Regions from separate parts of the Phytobacter diazotrophicus genome, predicted to be linked through region 1. Evidence: predicted binding sites of a transcription regulator. Region 1 holds the regulator's gene; each other region holds the start of a gene.
The links. The regulator PhoB, encoded in region 1, activates phosphate uptake and scavenging genes when phosphate is short. The targets are predictions, from matches to a motif close to CTGTCATAAAACTGNCNNAT.

Region 1 (7,967 bases):
GTAATGTGTGTTCCCGCTGGCGTATGGTTCACGGCGTTATAGACCAGATTGGAAATCGCGCTGCGTAGCTGATCCTCATTCCCCAGCACTTTCAGGTCGTTGTCGACCACGAATTCAAGCTCATGCTTCTTTTGGCTTAACGTCTGCGCCTCGCGCTCCACAACACGCAGCATCATCGGCACATCAATAGTTTCATTTGGCGGTAACGTCGGCGCCGCTTCTATTTTGGATAATGTCAGTAACTGTTTAACCAGACCTTCCATTCGCGATGTCTGCTCACGCATGGTGTGCAGCGCCTTGTCACGCGGCGGCCCTTCCAGCGTCTGCTCCTGCATCATTTCCAGATAGCCCTGCAATACCGTCAGCGGTGTGCGTAGCTCATGGCTGACGTTGGCAAAAAAGTTACGCCGGGCCCCTTCAAGCTGATGCATTTGCGTGACGTCACGCGCCACCATCAATAACTGCTGCTCGCTGTAGGGCATCACGCGGATCTCCAGATGACGACCATTGTTAAGCACCAGATTAAGCGGGCGGGTGAAATCTTTCGTTTTAAGGTAGCGGGTAAATTCCGGATAACGCAGCAGGTTGAGAATGTTTTGTCCGTTATCGTCCGGCCAGCGTAGATTCAGCAATTGCTGTGCCAGGCCATTACACCAAAACATCGTCCCCTCTTCGGTGATCATCACTAACGCATCAGGTAGCGACTCCGCGCCGCTACGAAAACGTTTGATCAGATTACCCAGCTCACGACGGCGTTTTTTATTACGCATCTGCATCTGGTGCAGACCATAAAGCAGGGGTTCCCAGCTTCCCGTGCCCGGCGGCGGCGTCATACTTTTATCGACCCACAACCACCAGGAAAGACGCATTAAATTCCAGAAATGCCAGGCCAGTAACCCGGTGACTGCCACCAGTAAAAACCAGGGCAGATAACCAAATAAAGCGCCGAGCAGTGCAGCGGGTAGACAACAAAGGATGAGTTCGAGTACCAGCCTTTTCCATGACAGCCGTTCCAGCACGCGTCACACTCCTTTCAGATTTTAGAAACGGGTCGAGAAACGATAACCCGTGCCGCGAACGGTTTGAACCATACGATCGTGGCCGCTGTGTTCCAGCGCTTTACGCAACCGGCGAATATGCACATCCACCGTGCGGTCTTCAACATACACATTCGTTCCCCAGACATGGTTCAGCAGCTGTTCGCGGCTATACACACGCTCAGGATGCGTCATAAAGAAATGCAGTAGCTTAAACTCCGTCGGCCCCATGTCCAGAGGATTTTCACCGGTCATCACACGGTGAGAGCTCGGATCAAGGCTCAACCCCTGCATTTCAATGACTTCTTCTACCGCCATCGGCGAGATACGACGCATGACAGCTTTAATACGTGCCACCAGTTCCTTGGGCGAAAACGGCTTAGTAATATAATCGTCCGCGCCCGTCTCAAGTCCGCGCACGCGGTCTTCTTCTTCACCACGGGCGGTCAACATCATCACCGGGATATCACGGGTCATCGCTTCACGCTTGAGATGTTTAATGAACTGAATACCTGAGCCACCTGGCAGCATCCAGTCGAGCAAAATTAGATCGGGCCAGGGTTCATTAAGTTGGTTCACCGCGCTGTCATAATCTTCCGCTTCGACAGGTTGAAAGCCGTTTTGTTCGAGCACGAAACACACCATCTCACGGATTGGCGCTTCGTCTTCTACGACCAGAATGCGTCTTGCCATAATTTGCCCTGTTTAAATTAAGTCATCAGCTAAGTGCGGCGCCATTATGCGTCACTTTTGTGACAGATTTATGAAACAAATGACCAACAGGTGACCCAAGCCTTTGTTTTATGACAGTGGGAAATTCTTTCACTGGCGGCTCGTGTGCCCCTGAATGTTATAATCGCGTTTACGCTTTTTTGCCACGGAACCGCTATGCGCATCCTTCATACTTCGGACTGGCACCTGGGTCAGAACTTCTACAGTAAAAGCCGCGCCGCCGAACACGACGCTTTCCTCACCTGGCTGCTGGTCACCGCTGAGGAGCACCTGGTCGACGCCATTATTGTCGCGGGTGACATCTTTGATACCGGCTCCCCACCCAGCTATGCGCGCGAGCTGTACAACCGTTTTGTGGTAAAATTACAGCAGACGGGTTGTCATCTGGTTGTGCTGGCAGGCAATCATGATTCAGTAGCCACCCTTAATGAATCGAAAGATATTCTTGCGTGGCTGAAGACAACCGTTGTTGCCAGCGCAGGCAGCGCGCCTTTTTATTTACCGTTGCGTGACGGTTCGCCCGGTGCGGTTTTCTGCCCGGTGCCTTTTTTGCGTCCACGCGACATCATGACCAGCCAGGCGGGACTCTCCGGGCAAGAAAAACAGCTTCATTTGCTGCAAGCCATTACCGATTACTACCAGCAACAGTATCAGGCCGCCTGCGAATTACGCGGCGACAGCGTGCTGCCGATAATCGCCAGTGGGCATCTGACCACCGTCGGTGCCAGTAAGAGTGACGCCGTACGTGACATCTATATCGGTACGCTGGATGCCTTCCCCGCGCAAAACTTCCCGCCTGCGGATTACATCGCGCTTGGGCATATTCACCGCCCACAAAAGCCGGGTGGGCAAGAGCATATCCGCTACTGCGGCTCGCCTATCGCTCTGAGCTTTGACGAAACCGGTAACAGCAAATATGTCAATCTGGTGACATTTTCAGCAGGAAAACTGGCGGATGTGACAGCGCTGGAAGTCCCTGTTACACAGCAACTGGCGGTCATCAAGGGTGATCTTGAGTCGATTCGTCAGCAACTTGAGCAGTGGCGTGGCAGCCCAACCGACGCTCCCGTGTGGCTGGATATTGAGATCGCAACCGAGGATTATCTGAGCGACATGCAGCGAAAAATTCAGGCGCTTACCGCCGATCTGCCGGTCGAGGTGTTATTGGTTCGCCGCAGCCGCGAACAGCGGGAGCGCATCCTCGCGGGCGAGCGCAGCGAAACCTTAAGCGAGTTAAAAGTGGAGGAGGTTTTCGCGCGTCGCCTGGCGCAGGAGAAGCTCGATGACATCCAGATTGCCCGCCTGCAGTCGCTCTTTTCCGAAACGCTCCACTCGCTCAATCAGGAGCATGACGCATGAAAATCCTCAGCCTACGCCTGAAAAACCTGAACTCATTAAAAGGCGAATGGAAGATTGATTTCACCGCCGAGCCGTTTGCCAGTAACGGCCTGTTTGCCATCACCGGGCCAACCGGCGCCGGGAAAACGACACTGCTGGATGCCATCTGCCTGGCGCTCTATCACGAGACACCGCGTCTGAATACCGTTTCACAGTCGCAGAATGATCTGATGACACGTGACACCGCCGACTGCCTGGCAGAGGTCGAATTTGAAGTTAAAGAGGTCGCTTATCGTGCATTCTGGAGCCAGAGCCGTGCGCGTAATCAGCCGGACGGTAATTTGCAGGTTCCGCGTGTAGAACTGGCCCGCTGTGCAGACGGTAAGATCCTCGCCGACAAAGTAAAAGATAAACTGGAGCTAACCGCCGCCTTAACCGGGCTCGATTATGGCCGTTTCACCCGCTCCATGTTGCTCTCCCAGGGGCAATTCGCCGCGTTTCTCAACGCCAAACCGAAAGAGCGTGCAGAACTGCTTGAAGAACTGACCGGCACCGAAATCTACGGGCAGATTTCTGCCGATGTGTTTGAAAAACATAAAGTTGCCAAAATCGAGCTGGAGAAACTGCAGGCGCAGGCCGAAGGCGTGGTTCTGCTTACCGATGAGCAGCGGGAATCCCTGAATGCAAGTGTGCAGGCACTCACTGACGAAGAACAGCGTCTGTTAGACGGGCAGCGGAGTGTGCAGGCACAACTGAACTGGCTTATTCGCAGCGGTGAACTACAAGCCGCCTGCGACCAGGCATACAAAGCCCGGCAGCAGGCACAACAGGCACGCACTGCCGCCGAGCCTCAGTTGGCGCGGCTTGCGCGGGTTCAACCGGCCCTGCTGCTGCGGCCTGTCTGGGAACGGTTACTGGAGCAGCGAAAAGCAGAGGACAGCAGTCGTCGCCAGAATGAAGAAGTAAATACTCGCTTACAGGCGAGCCTCGCGCTGCGGGCACAGATCCGCGCCAGCGCTGCACGCCAGCATCAGGAATTAATGGCGTCTCAAAAAACGCTGTCACTCTGGCTTGAAGACAACAAACGCTTCCAGCGCTGGCAGACCGAGTTAACCGGCTGGCGGGCGATGCTAAGCCAGCAGGAAGATGACAAAAAGCCGTGGCATGCCCTGCAGGAACGCATTCAGCAAAACGAACACAAATTACGTAATCTGATGACCGTCTCGCTGGAGATGACAACCGATGAGGTTAGCGCAGCGATGACGCTCTGTGCGCAGAACCGCCCGCTGCGTCAACGCCTGACCGCCCTGCATGCACGTTTTGCTCCGTTACAAAAACATCTCGCCCAGCGGCAGCAAAGCCTGACCGAATTGAAAGCTGAGCAGGAAAAACTGACGGCCGAGCTGGCGCGTAAGCGTGAGCTTTATAAAGAAAAAAACCAGTTGCTGACGGATGTTCGCACCATTTGCGAGCTGGAAGACCGCATCCACAGCCTGGAAACCGAACGCGCCCGTCTGCAACCGGGTCATCCCTGTCCGCTTTGTGGTTCGGCATCGCACCCTGCGATTGCTGAATATCAGGCCATCGTCCCCGGCGTGAATCATGCCCGCCGCGATGCGCTGGATCTCGAAGTCCGTCAGGTAAAAGAGGATGGCGTGGCACTCAGCGAACGTCTGAAGGGGATAAGTGAGCGCATTGAAAAAGACGACCGCGAAGCGAAATCACTTCGCGAGCAGGAGCAAACGCTTACCAACGAGTGGCAGGAATTGTGCCTGACGCTGAATGTCACCCTGCGGCCGCAGCAAGACATCTCCAGTTGGCTGAGCGCGCAGGATGCCTACGAACATCAACTCTATCAGTTGAGTCAGCGTTTGACATTACAGAGCCAGATCAACGAGTTGCGCCTGCAGGTTCAGCAATACCAGCAGGCGGCAGAGGCGCGCCGGGCCAGTCTGGCCGCGATGCTGGAACCACTGGAGCTAACACTGCCGCCAGAAGGTGAAGAGGCACAATGGCTGGCAGCACGCACCTCGGAAGCGGAACTCTGGCAGGAAAAACAGAGCGCATTTAGCGCATTGCACGAGCAGATTGCACTACTGACGCCGCTTCTCGACACACTGCCGGAGGAGGCAGTACCGGAGGCGATAAAAACCGTTGCTCTGGACAACTGGCGGCAGGTACATAACGATTGCGTGTCGCTGCACAGTCAGTGGCAAACGCTGCAACAGCAACTACGGCTTGAGACGGAGCGCCTGGCTGAACTGGAGAAACAGTTTGCCGATGCGCTGGCAAACAGTGAGTTTGCCGATCGGCAGGACTTTCTTGCTGCGCTATTGAGCGATGACGAACGCGCGCGCCTGGAGCAGCTTCGTCAGCGTCTCGACCGTGACGAACAACAGGCACAGGTACTGGTGGCCAACGCTGAACAGGCTCTCGCGGCGCATAGCGCGCAGCCTCCTGCCGCCCTGACTGACGATACGGACGCCGAAAAATCCCGTGAGGCGCTGGAGTTGCTGGCCCGCCAGTTGCGTGAAAATACCACCCGCCAGGGGGAATGCCGGCAGCAACTTAAACAGGATGCAGACAATCGCCAGCGCCAGCAGGCGCTGATGCTGGATATTGAACGCGCGGCGCTGCGCTGTGACGACTGGGGGCATCTCAACGCGCTGATTGGCTCAAAAGAAGGGGATAAATTCCGTAAATTCGCCCAGGGGTTAACTCTCGATAACCTGGTGTGGCTGGCCAACAATCAGTTGAACCGCCTGCACGGGCGCTACTTGCTTAAACGCAAAGTCAGCGAAGCGCTGGAGCTGGAGGTCGTCGATACCTGGCAGGCCGATGCGATACGCGATACCCGCACCCTTTCCGGCGGCGAAAGTTTTCTTGTGAGCCTGGCGCTGGCGCTGGCGCTGTCGGACCTGGTGAGCCATAAAACCCGCATCGATTCACTCTTCCTGGATGAGGGTTTCGGCACGCTCGACAGCGAAACACTGGATACCGCCCTGGATGCGCTAGACGCACTGAATGCCAGTGGAAAAACCATTGGCGTTATCAGTCACGTTGAGGCAATGAAGGAGCGTATTCCGGTGCAGATTAAAGTCAGGAAAATTAACGGGCTAGGGTACAGCAAGCTGGATAGCGCATTTTCGGTGCCACACACGTAATCTGTGAATACCCGGATGCGGAGTAAGCGCCTTATCCGGGCTAGCGAACGTTTCGTTTTGAGACTAAAACCAGACCACAATTTAGTCGCCCCGGCTGGCACAGCGCAGCCGGGGAATCGTTAATTTACGCCTGAGGCCACAGCCAGGCTGCACCACGCACACCACTGGAATCACCGTGCAGCGCTTTACGGATCGGGGTTTCACACTCACCGCCGAATACCCAGTTTTTCACCAGATTCGGCACGGTTTTATACAACCGTTCGACATTGCTCATCCCGCCGCCAAGCACAATCACATCCGGGTCGAGAATATTCACCACGTGGGCCAGCGACTTCGCCAGACGCAGCTCATAACGGCTTAACGCCAGCTCGGCAAGCGGATCCTGCGCGTCCACCAGGCGAATGATTTCATTGCCTTTAAGCGTATGTCCGCTTAAGCGCTGATAATCGGTACCAAAGCCCGTGCCGGAGATAAAGGTTTCGATGCACCCTTGCTTGCCGCAATAGCACGGCACCTCTTCCCGATAACGCAATTCATCTGCATCCATCCACGGCAGCGGATTATGCCCCCACTCGCCCGCCGTCCCGTTGCCGCCGATATGCGAGCGGCCATTAAACGCCAGACCCGCTCCGCAGCCTGTACCGATAATCACCGCAAACACGGTCTGCGCACCGGCCGCTGCGCCATCCACAGCCTCAGAAACGGCCAGGCAGTTAGCGTCATTCGCCAGACGAACGTCCCGGTTTAAACGTTGGCTTAAATCTTTATCGAACGGCTTACCGTTGAGCCAGGTTGAGTTGGCATTTTTTACCACGCCCGTATAGGGGGAAATAGAGCCGGGGATCCCCATACCGACGGTGCCCGTTTGCCCGGTTTCTTTCTCAGTCAACGCCACCAGAGAGACCAGCAGATCAAGGGTTTGATGGTAATCACGCGGTGTCGGCTGACGATGGCGAAACAGCTCGTCACCGCTATCGCTGAGCGCAATGATTTCCGTCTTTGTGCCGCCTAAATCGATACCAATACGCACATAATGCTCCTCATAGTTGGACAACGCATTCACATGCAAGCGCGGCGACAATTGGTTATCATGCCCGCTGCAATTAACGACTAGACCGTGGAAAATATCATGCTGTGGTTCAAAAATTTAATGGTATACCGTCTCAGCCGCGATGTAGCGCTGCGGGCGGAAGAGATGGAAAAACAGCTTGCCCCACTATCGTTTACCCCGTGCGGTAGTCAGGATATGGCGAAAACCGGCTGGGTTCCACCGATGGGTTCACACAGTGATGCGCTGACCCACACTGCGAACGGTCAGATTATTATCTGCGCGCGCAAAGAAGAGAAAATCCTGCCTGCGCCGGTGATTAAACAGGCGCTGGAAGCCAAAATTTCCCGTCTTGAGGCCGACCAGGGCCGCAAGCTGAAAAAAACCGAAAAAGATTCTCTGAAAGACGAAGTACTGCACTCATTGCTGCCGCGCGCCTTCAGTCGTTTTAGCCAGACCATGATGTGGATTGATACCGTTAATGGCCTCATTATGGTGGATTGCGCCAGCGCGAAAAAAGCGGAAGACACGCTGGCACTGCTGCGTAAAAGCCTGGGTTCTCTGCCGGTTGTCCCGCTGACGCTGGAAACCCCTATTGAACTGACGCTGACGGAATGGGTGCGTTCCGGTACGGTGGCGCAAGGCTTC
Region 2 (7,967 bases), 1.1 Mb from region 1:
AGGACGCAAGTTTACCGCCATTCGGCGCATCGGGGAATGCGAAGCCAGAAATTAAAAAGCCCCGCACAATGGCGAGGCTTTTCGCTGACATTGATACGCCAGTGGCGTCTCAAGTACCAGTGGTTTTGAAATTAGATAGCAGTTACGTTAACAGCTGCCGGGCCTTTCTGGCCGTCCTGAATTTCAAACTCAACGTTCTGGCCTTCGGCCAGAGTTTTGAAGCCGTTACCCTGGATTGCAGAGAAGTGTACGAACACATCTTTGCTGCCATCAGCAGGAGTAATGAAACCAAAACCTTTGGACTCGTTGAACCACTTAACTTGACCTTTAATCTTTGCCATTTGCAATATTCCTTAATGTATATACTTCGCCCGTAGGCATTAACTGAGATAAAACTGAGACATTACTGCTTGAGGCACTAATATAAGGTTCGGCAGAGAAGCGGTATTCAACGATAACGTGTTTACTCAGGACTTCTTTACTGAAAATGCCACACATAAACAGAACTGTACCTCGTTTGACCCAAAACGTGTTATCACACACAACGTAAATTATGGCAAGCCATTTTTAAAAAGGCCTGGATCCGTCGCACAAATTCTAAGGTTATCAATACAACCGATGCACATTTATGCATACAAGATAACCTCATAACGACAGGCAGCCCGCGTTCTGGCTCCGTTTGATAACCCATCTTTTTTACCATAGCTCAATGAGTTCCATTCGTCCACGTGGGGGGATAAAAATATTACGGCATACCTTATATCAGTAACTGCATTAACGCATACCTATGCCATTTTTCGCTAATCAGGAAGGTCTGAAATGCGCCCCTCTTGTAACTAATCAAATGTGTTGGTTTACCATCGAATATTTGTTGTGCAATTAAGCAGGAGTGTGCACCAAAATAATGAAAGTCTGATGACAGTGCCTCATTAAAAGGCAATAAAAACGTTTCGATAAAAATAAAAAATATTTAACTTCTTCTAAATAATAAATTAGTACCAGTGCTACTCGTCCGTATTTTGCAAAGAAAAAGACTGACCAATTTTCAGCGTCATGAAGTTCGTAATGTCATCTGCCGTTTCGCTTAATGCGTTATGCAACTCGCGCAGCGGCTCATCCAGTGATTCATCCGCCAGTTCAAAAACACCCCAGTGAATAGGAAATGTTAGCGGTTTGCCCAACTGCTGCCATAACGTTACCGCCTGTTGCGGATCCATATGGTTGTAGGCCATGAACCAACGAGGAGCGTATGCACCAATAGGGAGCGCTGCCAGGCTGAGTGGCCCTAACCGTTGTGGAATAGTCAGTAACGCCTCGCAGTAACCCGTGTCTCCCGGAAACCAGAAACGATGTGCACTATTTTCCACAACCCAACCACACCATAAGGCGTTATTGCGATCCCAGGGGGTGCGCATGCTCCAGTGCTGAGCTGGCACAGCCGTATACACAAGCCCCTGGAATACCACGCTTTGCCACCAGTCCAGTTCCGTCACATTGCTCGCCCCCAAACGACGGCACCAGTTTCCCAGCCCAAGGGGGACAAAAATCGTCACGTGTGGAAAACGTTGGATAAGCGCGCGCATCGTTCTGGCATCAAGGTGATCGTAGTGATTGTGCGAGATAACGATAGTGTCGAGCGAAGGGAGTTCGGAAATGGTCAGTGCAGGCGGTGTTCGTCGCTGCGGTCCGGCAAAACGTAGTGGCGATGCCCGGTCTGAGAAAACCGGATCGGTCAAAATATACTGCCCCATCAGGCGCAACAGAATTGAAGAGTGGCCTAACCACCAGACCCTGTCATCGTCGCCCTTAATTTCTGCATGCTGCCACCACTGCGCAGTAAAACTGTCATAGCCCTCTGCGGGTGGACGGGGTAGTCCTGCGGCTTTGCGCTCCTGCCGCCAACGCTTTACATCGCCAGGCGCATGACCACCTGGCGTGAGATTAGTAAATCCGTCGGGACGATGGTGAGGAAGTACGGTATTAAACCAGAGATTTTTACGCGCCATACAGCCCCTCACCTTGCGAAATTAACGCTCGGCTACCAGACGAATAAATTCGTCGTCTTTGCCTTCTTCCTCAACAACCTGTGCCGGAGCAGCGACCTCTTTTTCCGGTTCGTTCGATTCGCACAGACGACGCAACAATGCGGTCTGACGTTTTTGCTGATCTAACACTGCTTCGAGCAATTCGATTTGCTCATTAGTCCGCGAACTTGCACGATTGATAAAGAACCACAGCACCAGCCCAACCAGCAACACCACCACCGAAACGACAAAAGACGCGATATTAAGCGCGCCTGAATTCATTAATTCGTTCATTTTACCACCTCAACCAAAGAGGTACATTTTACCACTGGCAAGACGGAAGGACATCATTAACGACAAAAAAGCCCCTACCAGGGGATATATTTATTGATGACGCAAATGCCGCTGAAAAACTGAACATCCTGGTCGCACATCACATTTAGCATTTGAGTCCAGAGCAACAGGCAGACCACCAGTACGGCGATCAGTATTAGCCATCTAAACTTTTTCACTCCACTCTCCGATACTCCACTCTATGTTACCAGGTTAGCATTAGTTCCTTAAACCGCGACTAACTGTATCTCTAATCGGAGTTTTTAGGAATGCTCGGGTGTGCGGTATACCGCCAAAACGGTAGCCTGAAAACAGTATCCAAACGCAAGGAATGAAAATGCGCACTCTTATTCGGGCAATTATTGTCGTGGCACTGGTCTGGGTTGGTATTTTGCTAAGTGGATATGGCGTGCTGATTGGCAGCCATGAAAATGCTGCAGGTCTGGGATTGCAGTGTAAATACCTGACGGCTCGGGGCGTCAGCACGGCACAATATGTTCACTCAAGCAGCGGTATTATCGGACTCACACAGTGTCCGGTACTGCGCAAAAGCGAAACCGTTGTCGATAATGGATAAACAAACGCCGCCATCAAGGCGGCGTTTTCACACTCAGAACGGGTAATCGTTATAACCCATCTGTTCAGAAATCTTACGCGCAGCATGGTGAAGCATACTGACATACTCATGCAGGCGTTCCTCGGAGAAACGCAGCGTCGGGAAGGAGATACTCAGCCCGGCAATGACGACGCCGAAACGGTCAAAGACTGGCACACCGATGCAACGTAACCCTTCTTCCTGCTCTTCATTATCTTCGCCATAACCCTGCTGGCGGACGATATCGAGCATCGGTAATAAATCCTCGGTACTGGTAATGGTGCGCTCGGTACTGCGTTTGTACTCTACGCCTTCAAGGATCTGCACAACCTCTTCCTTGTCACGCCACGCCAGCAATACTTTACCAATCGCGGTGCTATACAGCGGGTTGCGGCGACCAATGCGTGAATACATGCGCAGGTTATACATAGAGTCGATTTTATGGATGTAGACAATGCTGTCTTCATCCAGCGCGCCCAGGTGGATAGTCTCTTTGGTCAGGCGAGAGAGTTCACGCATCTGAATATCAGCACTGCGGATCAGGTCTACGTTTTGCAGCGCCCGTGCACCGAGTTCGAACAGTTTAAGGGTGAGAGAGTATTTCTCTGATTCCCCTTCCTGAGCAACATAGCCCAGTGATTTCATCGTCTGCAAAAAGCGATATACGGTGCTTTTTGACATCATGACGCGCTGCGAAAGTTCGGTGATCCCGATCTCACGTTCTTCGCCAAGCGCCTGCAGAATGCCAAATACCTTCAGTACAGAAGACACAGAGTCTGGCTGTTTATCCAAATCTGCAATAGCCATTAGTCACCTCATCGCCCGTGTTTTATAAAAATCAGAATAGTTTTTTATTATAAATTTCTCGCCTGCCCGTCGCAATCCGAGTTTGGTCACTTCGTTACAAATCTGCGATATAAAACCGAAATGCGGATGATAGAATCATTATACAAATCATTGAACAAGCAAAACCCAGCTTTTCCCATGAATAAATCCACACCAGACGGCTTACCGGTCCCACAACGCTACGGGGCAATTTTAACGATTGTTATTGGCATTACCATGGCCGTACTCGACGGCGCTATTGCTAACGTTGCACTGCCTACTATTGCACGGGATCTGCATGCCTCAGCGGCCAGCTCAATATGGGTCGTTAATGCCTATCAGATAGCGATTGTCATCTCCCTGCTGACGTTATCGTTCCTCGGCGACATGTTCGGCTACCGTCGCGTCTACCAGTGCGGGCTGGTGCTTTTTACATTGACGTCCCTGTTATGCGCGCTGTCAGATTCGTTACTCACGCTGACGCTTGCTCGTGTCGCGCAAGGTTTCGGTGGCGCGGCGCTAATGAGTGTGAATACTGCATTAATTCGCCTGATTTACCCCCAGCGTCAACTGGGGCGCGGGATGGGAATCAACTCATTCGTGGTTGCTGTCTCCTCGGCAGCAGGCCCGACGATTGCCGCAGCTATTCTCTCTGTCGCCTCCTGGAAGTGGCTGTTTTTGATTAATGTGCCACTGGGAGTACTCTCGCTGGTCCTGGCGCTGCGCTATTTGCCCGCCAATGGCTCACGCAGTGCGATGCCGAAATTCGATCTCCCAAGCGCAGTGATGAACGCGCTAACGTTTGGTTTACTGATAACCGCGATGAGTGGATTCGCCCAGGGGCAATCCACCACACTGGTGCTCACTGAAATCGCCGCCATGCTGGTGATTGGCACCTTCTTTGTACGTCGGCAACTGCGTTTGCCGGTGCCTCTGTTACCCGTCGACCTGTTGCGTATCCCGCTGTTCTCATTATCGATTTGTACGTCAATCTGCTCTTTTTGCGCACAAATGCTGGCCCTCGTTTCCCTCCCCTTCTTTATGCAATCGGTGCTTGGGCGCAGCGAAGTGGAAACCGGTCTGCTGTTAACCCCGTGGCCGTTAGCGACCATGGTGATGGCACCGTTAGCGGGTTATCTCATTGAACGTGTCCATGCCGGATTATTGGGCGCGCTTGGGCTGGCCATGATGGCGTGCGGCTTGTTTGCGCTTGCGATGCTACCCACAACCCCTGCCGATGCGGATATTATCTGGCGAATGGCCCTTTGTGGGGCGGGATTTGGCCTGTTCCAGTCGCCCAATAACCATACGATTATCAGCTCCGCGCCGCGTCAACGTAGCGGTGGCGCCAGCGGCATGCTCGGTACCGCGCGTCTGTTAGGGCAGAGTTCCGGGGCGGCACTGGTGGCGTTACTCTTCAACCTGTTTGATAAGAGCGGGACGCATACATCACTCATGCTGGCAGGCATACTGGCGACCATCGCCGCTATTGTCAGCGGTTTGCGGATCACGCAGCCGCGCACGGCATAAAAAAAGCGCGTCATATGACGCGCTTTTTCATTTCAGGCGTACGCCTTATTTGAGATAAGCTCCGCTACGCAGCGCTTCGATACGCTTGTCCAGCGGCGGGTGAGTCATAAACAGCTCGCTTAACGATTTGCCTTTACCGTTAATGCAAAATGCCATCATGCTGCTGGCTTCCTGCGGCTCGTAGCTGGTTTTCAGACGCTGGAGAGCGGCAATCATTTTTTCACGGCCAACAAGTTTTGCAGAACCCGCATCGGCATGGAATTCACGGTGACGCGAGAACCACATCGTGATGATGCTGGCCAGAATACCAAAAACCAGTTCCAGCACAGTCGCTACCGCAAAGTAGATCAACGGGTTACCGTTGCTCTCTTCGCCTTCATCGCGGTTGCCGCTAAGAAAGCCTGATGCAACCTGCGCTAGAATACGCGAGATGAAGATAACGAAGGTGTTCACCACCCCCTGAATCAGGGTCATCGTGACCATGTCGCCGTTTGCAATATGGCTGATTTCGTGGGCAATAACCGCTTCGGCTTCATCACGGCTCATATTCTGCAAAAGCCCGGTACTGACAGCGACCAGCGATGCGTCACGGCGTGCACCTGTCGCAAATGCGTTGATATCCGGCGCATGGTAGATAGCCACCTGCGGCATCGCGATACCCGCCTGGCGAGCCTGATTAGCAACGGTATTCATCAGCCAGCGTTCCATGTCGTTACGCGGCTGTTCAATAACCTCACCGCCTACGGACTTCAGTGCCATCCATTTCGACATCAGCAGTGAAACAAAAGAGCCGCCAAAACCAAACAGCAGCGCCATAATCAATAATCCCTGCACGCTGCTCGACTGAATGCCCGTCAGGCTAAGCACCAGGCCGAAGACAAGCATGACGGCAAGGTTAGTCAACAGGAAGAGCGCGATACGCATCATAATTTTCTTTTAACCTCTAATTAACAAAACGCACTATGCGATTACCCACATCGTATGGTTAATCCGGCTATTTTCAAGCATCAGAGAGCCGTAAGTGACCAGAAAGACACAACTTTACATTTTGTAGCACAATGCTTACGCCATGTGGAGCTTGTTAAAAAAACAGGCACAATTTCTTGTGCCTGCTGGAGGGTTATTTTGCGGGAGCGGGGTCAGCCGCCGGGGAATCTTTTTCAAGATGGGCAAGGTCCAGCGCGATATGGACGGTCTCATCAAGATAGGGATCCGGCTCCTGGTAATCTTTCGGCAGATCTTCCAGTTTCTTCAGCTGCGGTTTGCCTTCACGTTTGAAGCGATCGTTGAGGCGACTGAGACGAATAGCATCGTCTTCGGTGTTCTCTTTTTCACGCTGCGCATAGTTCAGTGACACGATATTCTTCTTATCTTTCAGGGCATTGAAGCGAGCAATGTCCTTCATGATGTACTGGAATTCCGGGTCTTTCGCGATACGCTCATCATGTTCCTGCAGCAGCTGCGGACCAAACGGCTTCATGTCGCCATACTTCGTAAAGTTAGCCGCATTGATACTATCCCACGGCAGGGCGTTATCTTCAAACTTCTCGCCCGTTTCCGTCACTTGCGTACCCGTCGGCATGATGATGTCCGGTGTAACGCCTTTACGCTGTGTACTGCCGCCATTGACACGATAGAATTTCTGGATCGTGTACTGCACTGAACCCAGCGCAGGCCATTCCGGACGCAACATCTGGTCGTAAATACGGTTCAGCGAACGATACTGCTGAACGGTACCTTTACCGAAGGTGGGCTCACCCACGATCAACGCACGACCATAATCCTGCATCGCCGCAGCAAATATTTCAGATGCCGAGGCACTGAAGCGGTCGACCAGTACCACCAGCGGGCCTTTGTAATAGACCACGCCATCGGTATCGCTGTCTTCACGGACTTTGCCATTATTGTCGCGAACCTGAACCACAGGACCTGACGGAATAAACAGACCGGAAAGGGAAACCGCTTCCGTTAATGCTCCGCCACCGTTGGTGCGCAGATCAATCACGACGCTGCTAACGTTCTGTTTTTCGAGCTTCTGCAACTGAACCTTGACGTCATCCGTCAGACCCACATAGAAGCCAGGAATATCCAGTACGCCGACTTTTTCTTTGCCGACCGTTTTCACCGACATTTTCACTGCACGGTCTTCAAGACGAATACGTTCACGCGTCAGCGTTACAATCCGCGTCTTCGTTCCTTTACCCGCAGGCAGAATTTCGAGGCGAACTTTGCTGCCTTTCGGACCTTTGATCAGCGCAACTACGTCATCGAGACGCCAGCCAATGACATCGACCATATTCTGGCCCGTCTGACCAACACCAACGATACGATCGCCCACGCTGATGGCTTTGCTCTTCGACGCCGGACCGCCCGCTACCATCGAATTGATAACCGTGTAGTCGTCATCCATTTGCAGAACGGCACCGATACCTTCCAGAGAAAGGCTCATCTCAGTGTTGAACTGTTCCGTATTGCGTGGCGACAGATAGTTAGTATGCGGATCAATTTCGCGGGCAAACGAGGTCATCGCCAGCGAGAACACATCTTCACTGTTGGTTTGCACCAGGCGGCGAATGGCAAACTTATAACGACGCGTCAGAGTATCGCGGATCTCTTTATCATCTTTACCAGTGAGTTTGAGACTCAACTCGTCATATTTG
Region 3 (7,967 bases), 2.8 Mb from region 1:
GATTTATTGCCGTACAACCGGTTTTCTGGACCATGCCAACACAGCTTCTGTCCGGAACGGCGCTGGCGGCAGGTATTGGCTTTGTGAATTTGTTTGGTGCGGTCGGCGGATTTCTGGCCCCGATCATTCGTGTCAAAGCTGAAACCCTGTTTGCCAGCGGCGCTGCCGGGCTTCTCACCCTTGCAGGCGTGGCGATTGCCGGTGCGCTGATCATTTTAACACTGAATGTAAAACAGGCTGTCTCTCACTCGAACAGCGTTCATTCATGACAAAAAGGAAGTGAAATGACAATGGATCCGATTTTATCCAACCCGTTTAAAGCGGGTCTGCTAAAAGGCGAAACGCAGATTGGCCTGTGGTTAAGTTCTACTACATCGTATATGGCTGAGATTGCAGCGACCTCCGGCTATGACTGGTTATTGATTGATGGCGAACATGCGCCGAATACTATTCAGGATCTCTATCACCAGTTGCAGGCCATTGCGCCTTACACCAGCCAGGCCGTCATTCGGCCCGTTGAGGGGAGCCGTGTTCTTATCAAACAGGTGCTCGATATTGGTGCCCGCACATTGTTAATTCCCATGGTGGAGAGCGCAGAGCAGGCGCAGGATGTGGTGGCGGCCACGCGTTACCCGCCACAGGGTGTTCGCGGCGTGGGGGCGAGTGTCGCGCGCGCCGCCCGCTGGGGGCGGGTCGAAAATTATATGGCTCGCGCGAATGAAGAGTTGTGCTTGTTGATTCAGGTTGAAAGCAAAGCGGCGCTGGATAACCTTGATGCCATTTTGCATGTTGATGGTATTGATGGGGTCTTTATCGGTCCTGCCGACCTCTCCGCATCGTTGGGCTATCCTGACAACAGTGGTCATCCGGACGTGCAACGCGCCATTGAACAGGCCATTAAGCAGATACGTGATGCCGGGAAAGCGGCGGGTTTTCTGGCGGTCGATCCGCTCATGGCAAAAAAAGTGCTGGAGTGGGGAGCTAACTTCGTGGCGGTCGGTGTGGACACCATGTTGTATACGAATGCGTTAGATGAACGGCTGGCGATATTTAAAGGGGCCAGACCTTCAGCATCGGCAACGAAGGGCAGTTATTAATTATTCGCCCGCCGGGAGGGTTACGGCGGGCGAACCTTTTAGCGCAACGCCTGCGCCAGTAGGGTTATAGGATGTTCGCAGCGTAGGCTTGTGGACATTTCCACCTGCCACTTACAGGTTTCACAATCTGTGATCACCAAATCCGCACCGCTCTCCTCAATCTGGCGGAACAACGGTTCGCCAATCGCCTGCGAAGTGGCGTAATTTTCACGCTTAAAGCCGTAGGTCCCCGCTATCCCGCAACAACGTGAATCCAGTACGGTAAGTTCCAGCCCGGGAATACGTCGCAGCAGATCCAGGGTGTAGTGCGTCCAGCCCATTTTCTCCATATGGCACGGTGTGTGGTAAACCACTTTCAACGGTAATTCTTTGAGCTTAAGCGTATTGCCTTCCTCCAGCTTGCGCCAGATCCAACGCGTAGCCAGGTCGATATGCGGACGTAAATGGTGGTTATCGACATCCAGCAGATGCGGATATTCATCTCGCAAAGTGAAGGTACAGGTTGATGAGGTGGCAATCACCGGAATACCGTCTCCTGTGATGCTCTGCTGCAACGCCCGAATATTAAATTCCGCCTGCTTTTTCGCTTTCGCAAAATAGCCATTGGCAATCAGCGGTACCCCGCAACATTTTTCCTGACGCAGGAGCTGCACACCGATTCCCATCGCGTTCAGCACTTGCAAGAGATCTTTGCCCAGTTGCGGATGGTTGTAATTCACATAGCAGCCATGGAAAAACGCCACCTGCTGATCAAACGCCTTTTGCTTGTCAGCCACGGAGCGGTACCAGCGGCGGAAAGTGCCATGGGAATATTTTGGCAGCGTCCGGTGATGATCGATTTTCAGCGCCTTATCAAGCAACTGGCGAACGGGTTTGAGCGACGTGGCGGTATTAACCAGCGGCGCGAATGGGGTGGATAACGACCCCATCAAATCCGTATGACTCAGAATGGCATTACGCAGTGAAGGTGGATTGACGGCATATTGCGAACGCGCGCGCTGAATAATATCGCCAATCTTTACGCCAGACGGACAGGCGGTTTCACAGCGTTTACAGTTGGTGCAGTATTTCAGCGCCTCGTCAAACAACGCCGGGTCTTTTAGACGTAAACGCTCCCCATCCGGCCCCGCCTGTTTCGGGCCAGGGTAAGCAGGATTCACCGCGCTGACCGGGCAAACCGTGGTGCACACGGTGCATTTGATACAGCTTTCAAACTGAGTTGTGGTCATTTTACCTCCCCCCGGCGCAAATTTGTTCTGCGGCATACAGCGCGGTAACCGCGCAAACGCCACCCCCACACCCCTGAGCAACCGCATCAAAGCCACCCAAAACGGAGCCCACCACATACAGGTTATCCTGCGTCGTGCCCTGGCGCTTAGCGCGTAGCGTTTCGTCAGTGATCACGCCAAACTGCTGCCAGGGCTGGGTATCAAAGACGTTGTCGCGATACCAGCTTTCCCGTCCGGGGCTTTGTAACACGTCGAGGTCAAAAATGGTTTCCCGTACGCGATCGCGTTCGGCAATCAAACCGTTACTGAAAAAACTGCCGCTGGCGAGCACCACATGGCGTGGACGTAGCGCAATATCCTCATGCTTGCGCGTCCACAGTTGTGTCACGCGCTCACTTTCCACATCGGCACGGATCACCTCATCACCGGGCATCCATGTCCCACCGCTTTGGATAAAACGCTGTTGCAGGCGTGATTGCATGCGGGTGCCGGGAACCGATGGCGGCAGGGTAGGCAGCAACCGTAGCGGACAGGAGAGTTGTTGGTTAAGTCGTGTAAAGACGGCGCTATCCTGCAGGCCGAAACAGGCCGGGAAGTAAAGCTCGTCGTACTGACGGCTTAACGGCAGCAAGGCGCGGTACAGCTCGTCAAAATTCTGTGCAACATCCAGTACACGGGCGATATTGACGGCGCGAAATTCACTCGGGTTATCCCGCACGCGGTCCAGCACCGGCAGCGTTATCTCTTCTGCGGTGGCATTTATGCCACGTTTTTTCAGTGACGCGGCAGCGAGTTGCGGCTGAAAATCGAGAAACCCACAAATACCGACGACCCCAATGGCAATATCTTTTGTCGGCTGGAGAGGAATTTCATTGGGGCTTAACCAGGCCTGACGGAAGGTGCCCAGTGGGGTGACGCGCATATGCGGCGTATCGGCCTCACCTTTTAGCGCCATGCCGCAGTCTGCCAGCATGGTCTGGGTCATTTTTGCATAGTGGCGTACCCTTTCAGCGCCCAGTAAGGCATAAGGATGTTCGCTTTGCATACGCTGTAACGCGTCTACCCCGGCGATGAGGTCGGTGACCGGTTGCCCGTCCGGCAGACGGGAGAGTAGGTCCAGCGAGCCGGAAGAGAAATTGAGTGCGCTCTGACCGCGGCTGACAATGGCACAGCGTTGACCGTTTTCGCTCAGCCGAATGCCGCAGAGTAACCCGGCGAGGCCGCCGCCGATAATAACCGTATCAAATTTCATCAGTTGGCTCCTTTTCCAGCCCGCACAGTCCTTGATAGACCCAACGTGTAAATTCACTTTCGCGTAGCGCATCCCCCCAGGCGACAGGTTTGATGCCCTTCCAGCGCTCATTCAAAAATGCGCAAAGCTGGTTAATAGATTCTGTTTCACTGGTCACCCGCATGCTGTGCAGTAAGCCGGCTGCGCGACAGGCGCACAGTTCACCCTGACATGTGCCCATGCCCACGCGGGTACGGCGGCGCAGATCCAGCAGAGAGTTAACATTCAAGTTTTCAACGGCATACTGGACTTCCCCGGCGGTGACGGCTTCGCATTCGCACACCAGGCTACGACTGTGGCGATCGCTGCCCAGCGAGGCTGGTGTGCGATCGCCATGGCGATAAATAGCCGAACCGCGTAGCGGCACCGGCAGTGAGATAATTTTTTTCAGCGCCTGTTCGGTAGGCTGCTGTGAACCGGGCAACGGCGTTGTCGCTGTGGTACAAGGGGTGTTAAGACCGAGCTTGCGGCAGACGGCATCTGTGGCCCACTCCGCCATCAGACGGTAGGTCATCAGCTTGCCGCCAGTAATGGTGATAAAGCCTTCCATCCCGTCACGTTGAGCGTGATCGAGCAGCACAATACCGCGGCTTACGTTACGTCCTGTCGGGTCATCATCGCTGGCAACCAAAGGACGTACGCCTGCATAGGCGCGCAGGATACGGGTTTGCGCCATCACTGGCGCCAGCTTTTCCCCTTCACGCAGCAGAATATCGACCTCTTCGGGCGTCACCCGGATGTTGTCAATATCCTTATAGTCAATATGCGTCGAGGTGGTGCCAATCAGGGAAATGGTATCGCCGGGTACGAGGATGTCGGCATCTGCCGGTTTACGACAACGGTTTATCACATGCTGATTGATACGGTGGTCGAGTATCAGCAGGGCTCCTTTGGCCGGGAACATGCGAATCCGTAAATCCGCATACTCCGCGATGCGCTGGCCCCAAATCCCGGCGGCATTGACCACGACAGGAGCATGCAGAGGATAAATTTCATGGGTTTGCGGGTTCATCAGTTGTACACCGGTGACCCTGTCGCCCTGGCGTATTAATCCGCAGACTTCATGGCCTGTCAGGATAGTGGCGCCATGTTCACGCGCATCCAGCATATTGCTGGCGGTCAGGCGAAAGGGATCCACAGTGCCATCGGGCACGCGGACGGCACCAATCAGTGCCGGGTTTACGCTGGGTTCTGTGCGCCGCGCTTCTTCTGGCGTAATGGCCTGCGCGTTAATCCCCGCGCGCTGGCAGGCATCAATAAAGACAGGCTGATAAGCCAGATCGTCTTCTGGCAGGGTGATAAATAAACCGTCTGTAGGCTCAATACAGTGGCGAGCGATACGCTTGAGGATTTGGTTTTCTGCAATGCATTCCCGGGCGGATTCGTTATCGGTCACTGCGTAACGCGCACCGCTGTGCAATAAACCGTGATTGCGGCCGGTGGCACCTGTGGCAATGTCATGGCGTTCAAGCAGTACCACGCGCAGTCCGCGCAATGCACAGTCGCGGGCGATGCCTGCTCCGGTCGCGCCACCGCCGATGATGATGACATCGTTATCGTTTGAGTTACCCATATTTTCGTCTTCCGAGCGGGATTCCATAGAAACATTTAGCCACACTGTTGCTATGGATTGTTTGATATCGCGCATATTCGAGCAAAAAACGAAAATAACCAGCGTGGTTTTATGTCTGAAAGTGGAGCTTTGTCATAAATGTGTAACATAAGGTGCGACAAATCGCCTTTTGTCGTTAGAATTTGCCGGGTAAAACCGTTACAAACGAAATCATGGTTTCGTTTTCACTCATAGTAGTCACATATAATGATAAAACCCTGCCACGGAGGCATATATGTTGAGTATTTTCCGGCCAGAATCCCACCGAGAAAGACTTCCTGAAGATCGTATCGACCCGGTTTATCGTCGTCTGCGCTGGCAGATCTTCCTGGGTATTTTCTTCGGCTATGCGGCCTATTATCTGGTGCGCAAAAATTTTGCGTTGGCCATGCCTTACCTTGTGGAGCAGGGCTTTTCCCGCGGTGATTTAGGGTTTGCGCTGTCGGGGATCTCCATTGCCTATGGTTTCTCAAAGTTCATTATGGGGTCGGTCTCGGATCGTTCGAATCCGCGCGTTTTTCTGCCCGCCGGGTTGATTCTGGCCGCGGCAGTCATGTTGTTCATGGGATTTGTCCCGTGGGCGACATCGAGCATTGCCATTATGTTTGTGCTGCTGTTCCTGTGTGGTTGGTTCCAGGGAATGGGGTGGCCGCCGTGCGGACGTACCATGGTGCACTGGTGGTCGCAAAAAGAGCGTGGCAGGATAGTGTCTGTATGGAACTGTGCGCACAACGTCGGCGGCGGTATTCCCCCGTTGCTGTTCCTGTTGGGTATGGCCTGGTTTAACGACTGGCACGCGGCGCTGTATATGCCTGCGTTTGGGGCAATCATTGTGGCGATCTTCGCGTTCGCTATGATGCGCGATACTCCTCAGTCCTGCGGCTTGCCGCCGATTGAAGAGTATAAAAACGACTACCCGGACGATTACAGCGAAAAGGCAGAAGAGGAACTGACGGCGAAGCAAATCTTTATGCAGTACGTCTTCCCGAACCGTCTGCTCTGGTACATCGCCATCGCCAACGTCTTCGTTTATCTGCTGCGCTACGGCATTCTGGACTGGTCACCCACCTACCTGAAAGAAGTGAAACATTTCGCGCTGGATAAATCTTCCTGGGCCTACTTCTTTTATGAATATGCCGGGATCCCAGGAACGCTGATTTGCGGTTGGATGTCGGACAAAGTTTTCAAAGGTAATCGTGGTGCAACAGGCGTCTTCTTTATGACGCTGGTCACCATCGCCACGATCATCTACTGGTTAAACCCGGCGGGTAATCCGACGATAGATATGGTCTGTATGATTGTCATTGGCTTCCTGATCTACGGCCCGGTGATGCTCATTGGTCTGCATGCTCTTGAACTGGCTCCGAAAAAAGCCGCCGGTACGGCAGCGGGCTTCACCGGTTTATTCGGCTACCTTGGCGGGTCGGTGGCGGCCAGTGCGATTGTGGGTTACACCGTCGATTTCTTCGGTTGGGACGGTGGTTTTATGGTGATGATTGGCGGCAGCATTCTGGCTGTGCTTTTGCTGATTGTGGTGATGATTGGTGAACGCAAACATCATGCACAAGTGGCGGCTAAGCGCCGGTAAGGCAATAAAAAGGGCCGCGCGCGGCCCTTTTACATTTCAATCTCAATATCCCCTTTTGCTTTGCAGCAGCAGGGTAATATTTCGTCAGGCTGGATAAAGGCCAGCGGCTCGGTCAGCCAGTCGACCTGGCCTGTGACCAGGCGACAGCGACAGGAGCCGCAGTAACCTTCGCGGCACTGGTATTCCACCGGCACGCGGTGTGATTCCAGCGCCACCAACAAAGACGGATGTTCTTCCTGGCACAACACCTGTGTGCCCGTCAGCCGTAAGGTTACGCGCGTCATCAGAGCTGGAAGTTACTCAGGTCGTCGGTATCGACTTCGGCGTCGATCTGGCCAACCAGATAAGAACTGACTTCCACTTCCTGCGGAGCCACCTGAACGTTGTCAGAGACCAGCCAGGTATTGATCCACGGAATCGGGTTAGAGCGGGTCTGGAACGGCAAGTCCAGGCCGACCGCCTGCATGCGGATATTGGTGATGTACTCAATATACTGCCACAGGATGTCTTTATTCAGACCGATCATGGAGCCGTCGCGGAACAGATACTCTGCCCACTCTTTCTCCTGCTGAGCCGCCTGGACGAACAGGTCATAGCACTCCTGTTTGCACTCTTCGGCAATCTCAGCCATTTCCGGGTCATCGCTACCTGAACGCAGCAGGTTCAGCATGTGCTGAGTCCCGGTCAGATGCAGCGCTTCATCGCGTGCAATCAGACGGATGATTTTGGCGTTGCCTTCCATCAGTTCGCGCTCCGCAAAGGCGAAAGAGCAGGCAAAGCTGACGTAGAAGCGAATAGCTTCCAGTGCGTTAACGCTCATCAGACACAGATACAGTTTCTTTTTCAGCTCGCGCAGGTTCACGGTCACGCTTTTACCGTTAACGGTATGGGTACCTTCGCCAAGCAGATGCCAGTAGCTGGTTAGCTCAATCAGTTCATCGTAATAGGCCGAAATGCCCTCGGCACGTTTCTGGATCTGCTCGTTGGTGACGATATCGTCAAACACAATCGCCGGATCGTTCACGATATTACGGATGATGTGGGTGTAAGAGCGCGAATGGATCGTTTCTGAAAACGCCCAGGTTTCAACCCAGGTTTCCAGTTCCGGGATCGAAATCAGCGGCAACAGCGCCACGTTCGGGCTACGACC

Region 2: the regulator PhoB is predicted to act here: its motif matches at 3,851-3,870, upstream of kdgR (DNA-binding transcriptional regulator KdgR).
Region 3: the regulator PhoB is predicted to act here: its motif matches at 5,320-5,339, upstream of glpT (glycerol-3-phosphate transporter).

Annotation. Positions count from the first base shown of each region.
Region 1 covers NZ_CM125428.1:4,463,490-4,471,456, forward strand. The annotation lists gene phoR (phosphate regulon sensor histidine kinase PhoR) at 1-1,019, opposite strand, end outside; gene phoB (phosphate response regulator transcription factor PhoB) at 1,041-1,730, opposite strand; gene sbcD (exonuclease subunit SbcD) at 1,926-3,128, shown strand; gene sbcC (exonuclease subunit SbcC) at 3,125-6,271, shown strand; gene mak (fructokinase) at 6,396-7,301, opposite strand; gene rdgC (recombination-associated protein RdgC) at 7,401-7,967, shown strand, end outside.
Region 2 covers NZ_CM125428.1:3,405,126-3,413,092, forward strand. The annotation lists gene cspE (transcription antiterminator/RNA stability regulator CspE) at 132-341, opposite strand; partial or broken gene ACS0RQ_RS16545 (DUF2627 domain-containing protein) at 354-498, opposite strand; gene ACS0RQ_RS16550 (MBL fold metallo-hydrolase) at 1,005-2,006, opposite strand; gene ACS0RQ_RS16555 (YebO family protein) at 2,028-2,318, opposite strand; gene mgrB (PhoP/PhoQ regulatory lipoprotein MgrB) at 2,393-2,536, opposite strand; gene ACS0RQ_RS16565 (YobH family protein) at 2,695-2,934, shown strand; gene kdgR (DNA-binding transcriptional regulator KdgR) at 2,968-3,759, opposite strand; gene ACS0RQ_RS16575 (MFS transporter) at 3,937-5,307, shown strand; gene htpX (protease HtpX) at 5,353-6,234, opposite strand; gene prc (carboxy terminal-processing peptidase) at 6,428-7,967, opposite strand, start outside.
Region 3 covers NZ_CM125428.1:1,707,639-1,715,605, forward strand. The annotation lists gene ACS0RQ_RS08235 (MFS transporter) at 1-269, shown strand, start outside; gene yfaU (2-keto-3-deoxy-L-rhamnonate aldolase) at 291-1,097, shown strand; gene glpC (anaerobic glycerol-3-phosphate dehydrogenase subunit GlpC) at 1,136-2,326, opposite strand; gene glpB (glycerol-3-phosphate dehydrogenase subunit GlpB) at 2,328-3,578, opposite strand; gene glpA (anaerobic glycerol-3-phosphate dehydrogenase subunit A) at 3,568-5,190, opposite strand; gene glpT (glycerol-3-phosphate transporter) at 5,465-6,817, shown strand; gene yfaE (class I ribonucleotide reductase maintenance protein YfaE) at 6,847-7,101, opposite strand; gene nrdB (class Ia ribonucleoside-diphosphate reductase subunit beta) at 7,101-7,967, opposite strand, start outside.